Allosaccharopolyspora coralli: one gene and its partner. Each later gene encodes a partner of the first gene's protein in a complex. Links are inferred from orthologs where the notes say so. Each region holds a gene or a part of one and is shown on either strand. Other genes may lie near its edges.

Region 1 (3,728 bases):
GCTCTTCCTCGGCGTGCGACGACCGGGGGTGAATCCGGGCCGTTCGTGGCGTGGTCCACGCCGGTTCGGGCGAGCACCTCGCACGGCACACGAAACAAGGAGTAACACACGTGGCTCTCTCCACTGATGAGAAGAAGCAGATCCTGTCCGACTACGGCTTGCACGAGACGGACACCGGTTCGGCCGAGGCCCAGGTGGCCCTGCTGACCAATCGGATCTCCGGCCTGACCGAGCACCTGAAGACGCACAAGCACGACCACCATTCGCGTCGTGGCCTGCTGCTGATGGTCGGTCGCCGTCGCCGGCTGCTCAACTACCTGACGAAGGTGGACATCGAGCGTTACCGTTCGCTGATCCAGCGACTCGGCCTGCGCCGTTGAGCTTTGTCGAGGGGAGTGGCCGCGCGGCCACTCCCCTCGATGTTTCGTGAGGACCACGGAACATCGGGCGCCGGGCGCGGCGCCCACCGGGGCGAGACCCTGGTAGACGCACGAGAACAACACAGGACTCACGCCGCAGTGGGAAGGCGTCCGCCGGTCCTCGGTAGTGGCTCCCGGGAGCGGAACAGCACCCGAGAGCTTCGATCGATGGCCGGCTCAGCCGGAACGCTCCACCACGGCCGTGGGTCCTCGAGAACGAGGAGTACCCCGTGACCGAAGCACAATCCGTCGACGAGGGCGTGTTCGAGAGCACCGCGGTGCTGGACAACGGCGCCTTCGGCTCGCGCACCGTCCGTTTCGAGACCGGCAGGCTCGCCAAGCAGGCCGCCGGAAGCGTCGTCGCCTACCTGGACGACGACACGATGCTGCTCTCCGCCACCACGGCGTCCAAGCAGCCCAAGGACAACCTCGACTTCTTCCCGCTGACGGTCGACGTCGAAGAGCGAATGTACGCCGCGGGCCGCATTCCCGGCTCGTTCTTCCGCCGTGAGGGTCGCCCGAGCACCGACGCGATCTTGACCTGCCGGCTCATCGACCGGCCGCTGCGTCCGTCGTTCGTCGACGGTCTGCGCAACGAGGTCCAGGTCGTCGTCACCGTGATGAGCCTCGACCCCAAGGACCCGTACGACGTCCTGGCCATCAACGGCGCCTCGGCGTCGACTCAGCTGTCCGGCCTGCCGTTCTCCGGCCCTGTCGGCGGCACCCGGATGGCGCTCATCGACGGCCAGTGGGTCGCCTTCCCCACCCACGAGCAGCTCGAGCGTGCGGTGTTCGACATGGTCGTCGCCGGCCGCATCGTCGGTGACGACGTCGCCATCATGATGGTCGAGGCCGAGGCCACCGACCACACCGACGACCTGGTTCGTTCCGGTGCGCAGGCCCCCACGGAAGAGATCGTGGCCGCCGGACTCGAGGCCGCGAAGCCGTTCATCCGCACCCTGTGCCAGGCCCAGCAGTCGCTGGCCGCTGCCGCGGGCAACGCGACCGCCGACTACCCGGTGTTCCCCGCCTACCAGGACGACGCCTACACCGCCGTCGAGAACGCCGTCTCCCGCGAGCTCACCGAGGCGCTGGCGATCCCCGGCAAGCAGGACCGCGACGACAAGACCGACGAGCTCAAGGCGGCCACGCTGGAGCGGGTCGGTGTCGAGGAAGGCCAGGCGTTCGAGGGCCGCGAGAAGGAGGTCGGCGCCGCGTTCCGCTCGCTGACCAAGAAGCTCGTCCGGCAGCGGATCATCCGTGACCAGGTCCGTATCGACGGCCGCGGCCTGACCGACATCCGCAGCCTCTCCGCCGAGGTCGGCGTGGTGCCGCGTGCCCACGGCTCCGCCCTGTTCGAGCGCGGCGAGACCCAGATCATGGGGATCTCCACGCTGAACATGCTGCGCCTGGAGCAGACCATCGACAGCCTCGGTCCGGAAACGACCAAGCGCTACATGCACCACTACAACTTCCCGCCGTATTCGACCGGGGAGACCGGCCGGGTCGGCAGCCCGAAGCGCCGCGAGATCGGCCACGGCGCACTCGCCGAGCGTGCGCTCGTCCCGGTGCTGCCTACGCGTGAGGAGTTCCCGTACGCGTTGCGTCAGGTCTCCGAGGCGCTGGGTTCCAACGGCTCCACCTCGATGGGTTCCGTCTGCGCCTCCACGTTGTCGCTGCTCAACGCCGGTGTCCCGCTGAAGGCGCCGGTCGCGGGGATCGCCATGGGCCTGGTCTCCGACGAGGTCGACGGCAAGACCCACTACGTCGCGCTGACCGACATCCTCGGCGCCGAGGACGCGTTCGGTGACATGGACTTCAAGGTCGCGGGCACCAAGGAGTACGTCACCGCGCTGCAGCTCGACACCAAGCTCGACGGCATCCCGTCCGAGGTGCTCGCCCAGGCGCTCGGCCAGGCGCGCGACGCCCGGTTCACCATCCTCGAGGTGATGGCCGAGGCCATCGGCTCGCCGGACGAGATGAGCCCGCACGCCCCGCGCGTGACCACGGTGCAGGTCCCGGTCGACAAGATCGGCGAGGTCATCGGGCCGAAGGGCAAGATGATCAACACGATCACCGAGGAGACCGGCGCGGACATCAGCATCGAGGACGACGGCACCATCTATGTCGGTGCCGCCGACGGCCCGTCCGCCGAGGCCGCGATCGACAAGATCAACGCCATCGCGAACCCGCAGCTGCCCAAGGTCGGCGAGCGGTTCCTCGGCACCGTGGTCAAGACCGCCGCGTTCGGTGCCTTCGTCTCGCTGATGCCCGGCAAGGACGGCCTCGTCCACATCTCCAAGCTCGGCAACGGCAAGCGGATCGGCAAGGTCGAGGACGTCGTCAACGTCGGCGACAAGCTGCGTGTCGAGATCGCCGACATCGACAGCCGCGGCAAGATCAGCCTCGTCGTCGTCGACGAGGAGAACGCGGAGGCGGGTGAGGCTTCGGCAGAGGCACCTGCCGAGGCTGCTGCTGAGTGATTCTGATTGTGAGTCGGGCGGCTGATCGGTGTTGCCGGTTGGTCGCCCGGCTTGCGTTCTGTCGGGGGTTGGCTTTGCCCGGTGCCGGTTGAGTCCGGGGTGGTGGAACCGCCTGCGGCGGTTGCCTGACGGGCTGGATTAGCCGAACCTGCGGCGATGGTGGTGGAACCCGCGCCGACGAGATGGAGACATGGGACAGCGCAACGCTAGGGCGGCCGGGCATCTGCAGCGGCCGGGGACGACCAAGACGCTCGGCGGTACCGGAGGTCAGGCGCTGCGGCGGACCGTGTTGCCTGGAGGACTGCGGGTCGTCACCGAACCCGTTGCCGGCGTCCGCTCCGCCTCGGTCGGGCTGTGGGTGGGTGTCGGGTCTCGCGACGAGAAGCGAGTCCAGGCCGGGTCGGCGCACTACCTCGAACATCTCCTGTTCAAGGGAACGCAGAAGCGCACCGCCGTCGACATCGCCGAACAGATGGACGCCGTCGGTGGCGAGCTCAACGCGTTCACCAACAAGGAACACACCTGCTTCTACGCGCACGTCCTCGACGAGGACCTGTCGCTGGCCGTCGACCTGATCTGCGACGTCGTCTTCGACGCCGTCAACGCGGCCTCCGACGTGGAGACCGAACGCGGCGTCGTGCTCGAAGAGATCTCGATGCGCGACGACGACCCCGAGGACGTGCTGCACGAACTGTTCACGACCGCCGTCCTCGGTGACCATCCGCTCGGACGGTCCGTGCTCGGTTCCGAGGAATCCATCGAGGGCATGACCCGCGCTCGGGTGCACGGCTTCTACCGCCGGAGCTACCAGCTGCCGAACATGGTG
Region 2 (3,631 bases), 2.0 Mb from region 1 along the record:
TTCTTCATGCCGTTGATGATGAAGCGGCGGGTCACGTTCCTGGCCAAGCGCGAGTACTTCACCGGAACCGGTCTCAAGGGCCGCTTCAAGCGCTACTTCTTCTCCGGGGTCGGTCAGGTCCCCATCGATCGCTCCAGCGGTGCCGCTGCGCAGGCCGCGCTCGACACCGGCGTCCGGCTTCTCTCCGAGGGCAGGCTGCTCGGTGTCTATCCGGAGGGAACGCGTTCCCCGGACGGCAGGCTCTACAAGGGAAAGACCGGCGTCGCGCGCATGGCGCTGGAGTCCGGAGTCCCGGTGATCCCGATCGCCATGTTCGGCACGAACAAGGTCAACCCCATCGGCTCGAAGATGTGGTATCCGCACAAGGTCGAGGTCAAGGTCGGGGAGCCGTTGGACTTCTCACGGTACGAGGGATTGGCCGGGGACCGGTTCGTCGAACGTTCGATCACCGACGAGATCATGTACGCGCTCATGGAGCTGTCCGGTCAGGAGTACGTCGACATCTACGCTGCGAAGGCCAAGGACGACCTGGCCGCGCAGGGCAAACACATCGCGGGTTGGGAAGTCGACGGCAACCAGAAGGACGACGACGCGCGCACCTCCGGCGGCCGGGTACCCCAGACACGTGCCGGTTGAGGTGCCGTCGGGCAGCCGTCGGCCGGGCACTCTCGACCGTCTAGGGTTGGCCGGTGCGGTTCTTCTACGATTGCGAGTTCATCGAGGACGGCCGGACCATCGACCTGGTGTCGATCGGTGTCGTCGACGAACACGGGCGCGAGTTCTACGCGGTCTCGACCGAGTTCGACGAGAGCAAAGCCGGTCAGTGGGTGCGCAGGAACGTCCTTCCTCAGCTGCCGCCGCCGTCGGACTCGCGGTGGATGTCCCGGTCGCGGATTCGTGACGCGCTCTACGAGTTCCTGACCGCGGATGACGGTGACGTCCAGCTGTGGGCGTGGATCTCCGCCTACGACCACGTCGCGTTCGCCCAACTCTGGGGGGCGATGCCCGCGTTGCCGTCGAAGCTACCGAAGCTCACCCGCGACCTGCGGCAACGGTGGGAGGACGCGGGGAAGCCGACGTTGCCGTCGCCGCCTGCCGACGCGCACGACGCGCTCGCGGACGCGCGCCACAACCTCGTGAAGTGGAACGTGATCCAGGAGGAACTCGGCAAGCGTGGCGGCCCGGTGCACTGAGAACCTATGAGATGCGGGGATTGATTGGCGTGGGTGGTTCCGTGGCGGAACCTCAGCGCCCTCTCGCTGCGGGAACGCTTTCTTGAGTAGCGACCTAGGCGGCGAAAATCGTGTCCTCGCGAGGAGAGCGCTGAGAACCGGCGGGTGGCTGGTGTACTAGGCGGTGGAAACTGCCTACGCAGTGTGCCTGACCGCGACTCTCATTCCGCGCGACCGCTGACGCTTGCTGCACCGATCCAGCCCGTGCCAGAGTGGCACCGATCACAGTGGCGAGTACGAGCGGAGGCGGCATGCGGATCGGAGTCCTCACCGGGGGTGGCGACTGCCCGGGACTCAATGCGGTGATCCGGGCGATCACACGCAAAGGCGTCGAGACCCACGGCCACGAGATCGTCGGATTCCGCAGCGGGTGGCGCGGCTCGATGGAAGGACTCAGCCGGCCGCTCGGGGTCGACGACGTCGAGGACGTCCTGGACCGGGGCGGCACGATCCTGGGCTCCTCCCGCACCAATCCGCACGGCGAGGCCGACGGAGTCGCGCGGGTGCAGGCGACGCTCGCCGAGCAAGGCATCGACGCTCTCGTGGCCATCGGCGGTGAGGACACCCTCGGGGTGGCGCAGCGGCTGCACACTGCAGGCGTGCCCGTGGTGGGTGTGCCCAAGACCATCGACAACGACCTCGACGCCACCGACTACACGTTCGGCTTCGACACCGCCGTGCACATCGCGACCGAGGCCATCGACCGGCTGCGCTCGACGGCCGAGTCGCATCATCGGGCGCTGGTCGTCGAGGTGATGGGCCGCCACGCGGGCTGGATCGCACTGCATTCGGGACTGGCGGGTGGCGCGAACGTCATTCTCGGGCCGGAGAAGCCGTTCAGCGTGGACCAGGTCTGCGAGTGGGTGCAGCGACGGTTCGAGCGGCAGAACGCGCCGATCATCGTCGTCGCCGAGGGAGCGGTTCCCGAGGGTGGCGGCGAGATGTTGCAGACCGGGGAACGGGATGCGTTCGGGCACGTGCGTCTCGGCGGTGTCGGAACCTGGCTCGCGGACAGGATCGCGCAGCGCACCGGTGAGGAGTCGCGTGCCGTCGTGCTCGGCCACGTGCAGCGGGGTGGCACGCCGACCGCCGCCGACCGGGTTCTGGCGACCCGGTTCGGCCTGCACGCGCTGGACGCGGTCACCGACGGCGACGTCGGGACGATGGTCGCGTTGCGAGGCACCGACATCGTGCGGGTGCCGTTGGCGGCGGCCACGGCGGCGTTGAAGACGGTTCCCTTGCAGCGGTACGAAGAGGCCGAAGTCCTGTTCGGTTGAGGGCGGGGAGTGATCTGCGTGAGGTGGCGACGCGAGAAATCGACCCCGCAGCGAAGGTTCCGCCGCCCGACCCGCCGAGCAAGACCTCCGGAGGAGTTCTCAGCTCGGAACGGACTCGATCCAGTGGATGTCTCGGCTGGTGGGAGACGCCCTCCCGATGGATGGGCGACCTGCGCCACGGCCTACCCTGGACGGTGTGAGCGCGAACTGGACCGTCGACGTTCCTGTCGACACCCTTCCCGAACTCCCCCCGCTACCGCAGGATCTGCGCACTCGGCTCGACGACGCCCTCGCGCGGCCCGCCGCGCAGCAGCCGACGTGGCCCGAGGATCAGGTTCGCAGCGTGCGGACGGTCCTGGAGAGCGTGCCGCCGGTGACGGTGCCTTCCGAGGTGTTGCGACTGCGTGAGCACCTGGCCGCCGTGGCGCACGGCGAGGCGTTTCTGCTCCAGGGCGGGGACTGCGCGGAGACGTTCGCCGACAACACCGAGCCGCACATCCGAGCGAGCATTCGCACGTTGTTGCAAATGGCGGTGGTGCTGACCTACGGCGCCAGCATGCCGGTCGTCAAACTCGGCCGGATCGCCGGACAGTACGCCAAGCCCCGGTCCAGCGAACTGGACGCGCTCGGGCTGCCGTCGTACCGCGGTGACATGGTCAACTCCCTCGTGGCGACCGAGCAATCCCGGGCGCACGACCCGTCGCGGCTCATCCGCGCCTACGCGAACGCGAGCGCGACGATGAATCTCTCGCGCGCGCTGACCAGCGCGGGTATGGCGGCGTTGGCGAAGGTTCACGACTGGAACAAGGACTTCGTCCTCAACTCGCCGGCGGGGGAGCGCTACGAGTCGGTGGCCGCCGAGATCGACCGCGGCCTGCGGTTCATGTCCGCGTGCGGTGTCGACGACTCCAGCCTGCACTCGGTCGAGTTCTACGCCTCGCACGAGGCGCTCGTGCTCGACTACGAGCGCGCGATGCTGCGGTTGGACATGTCCGGCGACCAGCCGAGGCTGTTCGACCTCTCCGGCCACTACCTGTGGATCGGGGAGCGCACGCGACAGCTCGACGGCGCGCACATCGCGTTCGCCGAACTGCTGTCCAACCCGATCGGTGTGAAGATCGG

The links.
Region 2: GIY23_RS16715 (region 1) and GIY23_RS07745 share a complex: the UniProt entries of both Bacillus subtilis proteins name them as parts of the possible RNA degradosome complex. The link is inferred for Allosaccharopolyspora coralli from one-to-one orthologs.

The regions. Positions count from the first base shown.
Region 1 is NZ_CP045929.1:3,583,973-3,587,700, reverse strand. Bases 264-3,275 are described here. They hold GIY23_RS16715 (polyribonucleotide nucleotidyltransferase), read left to right. Parts: upstream 264-649; coding sequence 650-2,902; downstream 2,903-3,275. Other genes in these bases: GIY23_RS16710 (M16 family metallopeptidase), read left to right, coding at 3,093-3,275; rpsO (30S ribosomal protein S15), read left to right, coding at 264-380. Outside these bases: more of rpsO, read left to right, coding at 111-263; more of GIY23_RS16710, read left to right, coding at 3,276-3,728. UniProt on the Bacillus subtilis protein: Involved in mRNA degradation. Catalyzes the phosphorolysis of single-stranded polyribonucleotides processively in the 3'- to 5'-direction. Necessary for competence development in Bacillus subtilis.
Region 2 is NZ_CP045929.1:1,622,259-1,625,889, forward strand. The notes cover bases 582-3,496. They hold GIY23_RS07745 (6-phosphofructokinase), read left to right. Parts: upstream 582-1,483; coding sequence 1,484-2,509; downstream 2,510-3,496. Other genes in these bases: GIY23_RS07735 (lysophospholipid acyltransferase family protein), read left to right, coding at 582-636; GIY23_RS07740 (polyadenylate-specific 3'-exoribonuclease AS), read left to right, coding at 690-1,193; GIY23_RS07750 (class II 3-deoxy-7-phosphoheptulonate synthase), read left to right, coding at 2,706-3,496. Outside these bases: more of GIY23_RS07735, read left to right, coding at 1-581; more of GIY23_RS07750, read left to right, coding at 3,497-3,631. UniProt on the Bacillus subtilis protein: Catalyzes the phosphorylation of D-fructose 6-phosphate to fructose 1,6-bisphosphate by ATP, the first committing step of glycolysis.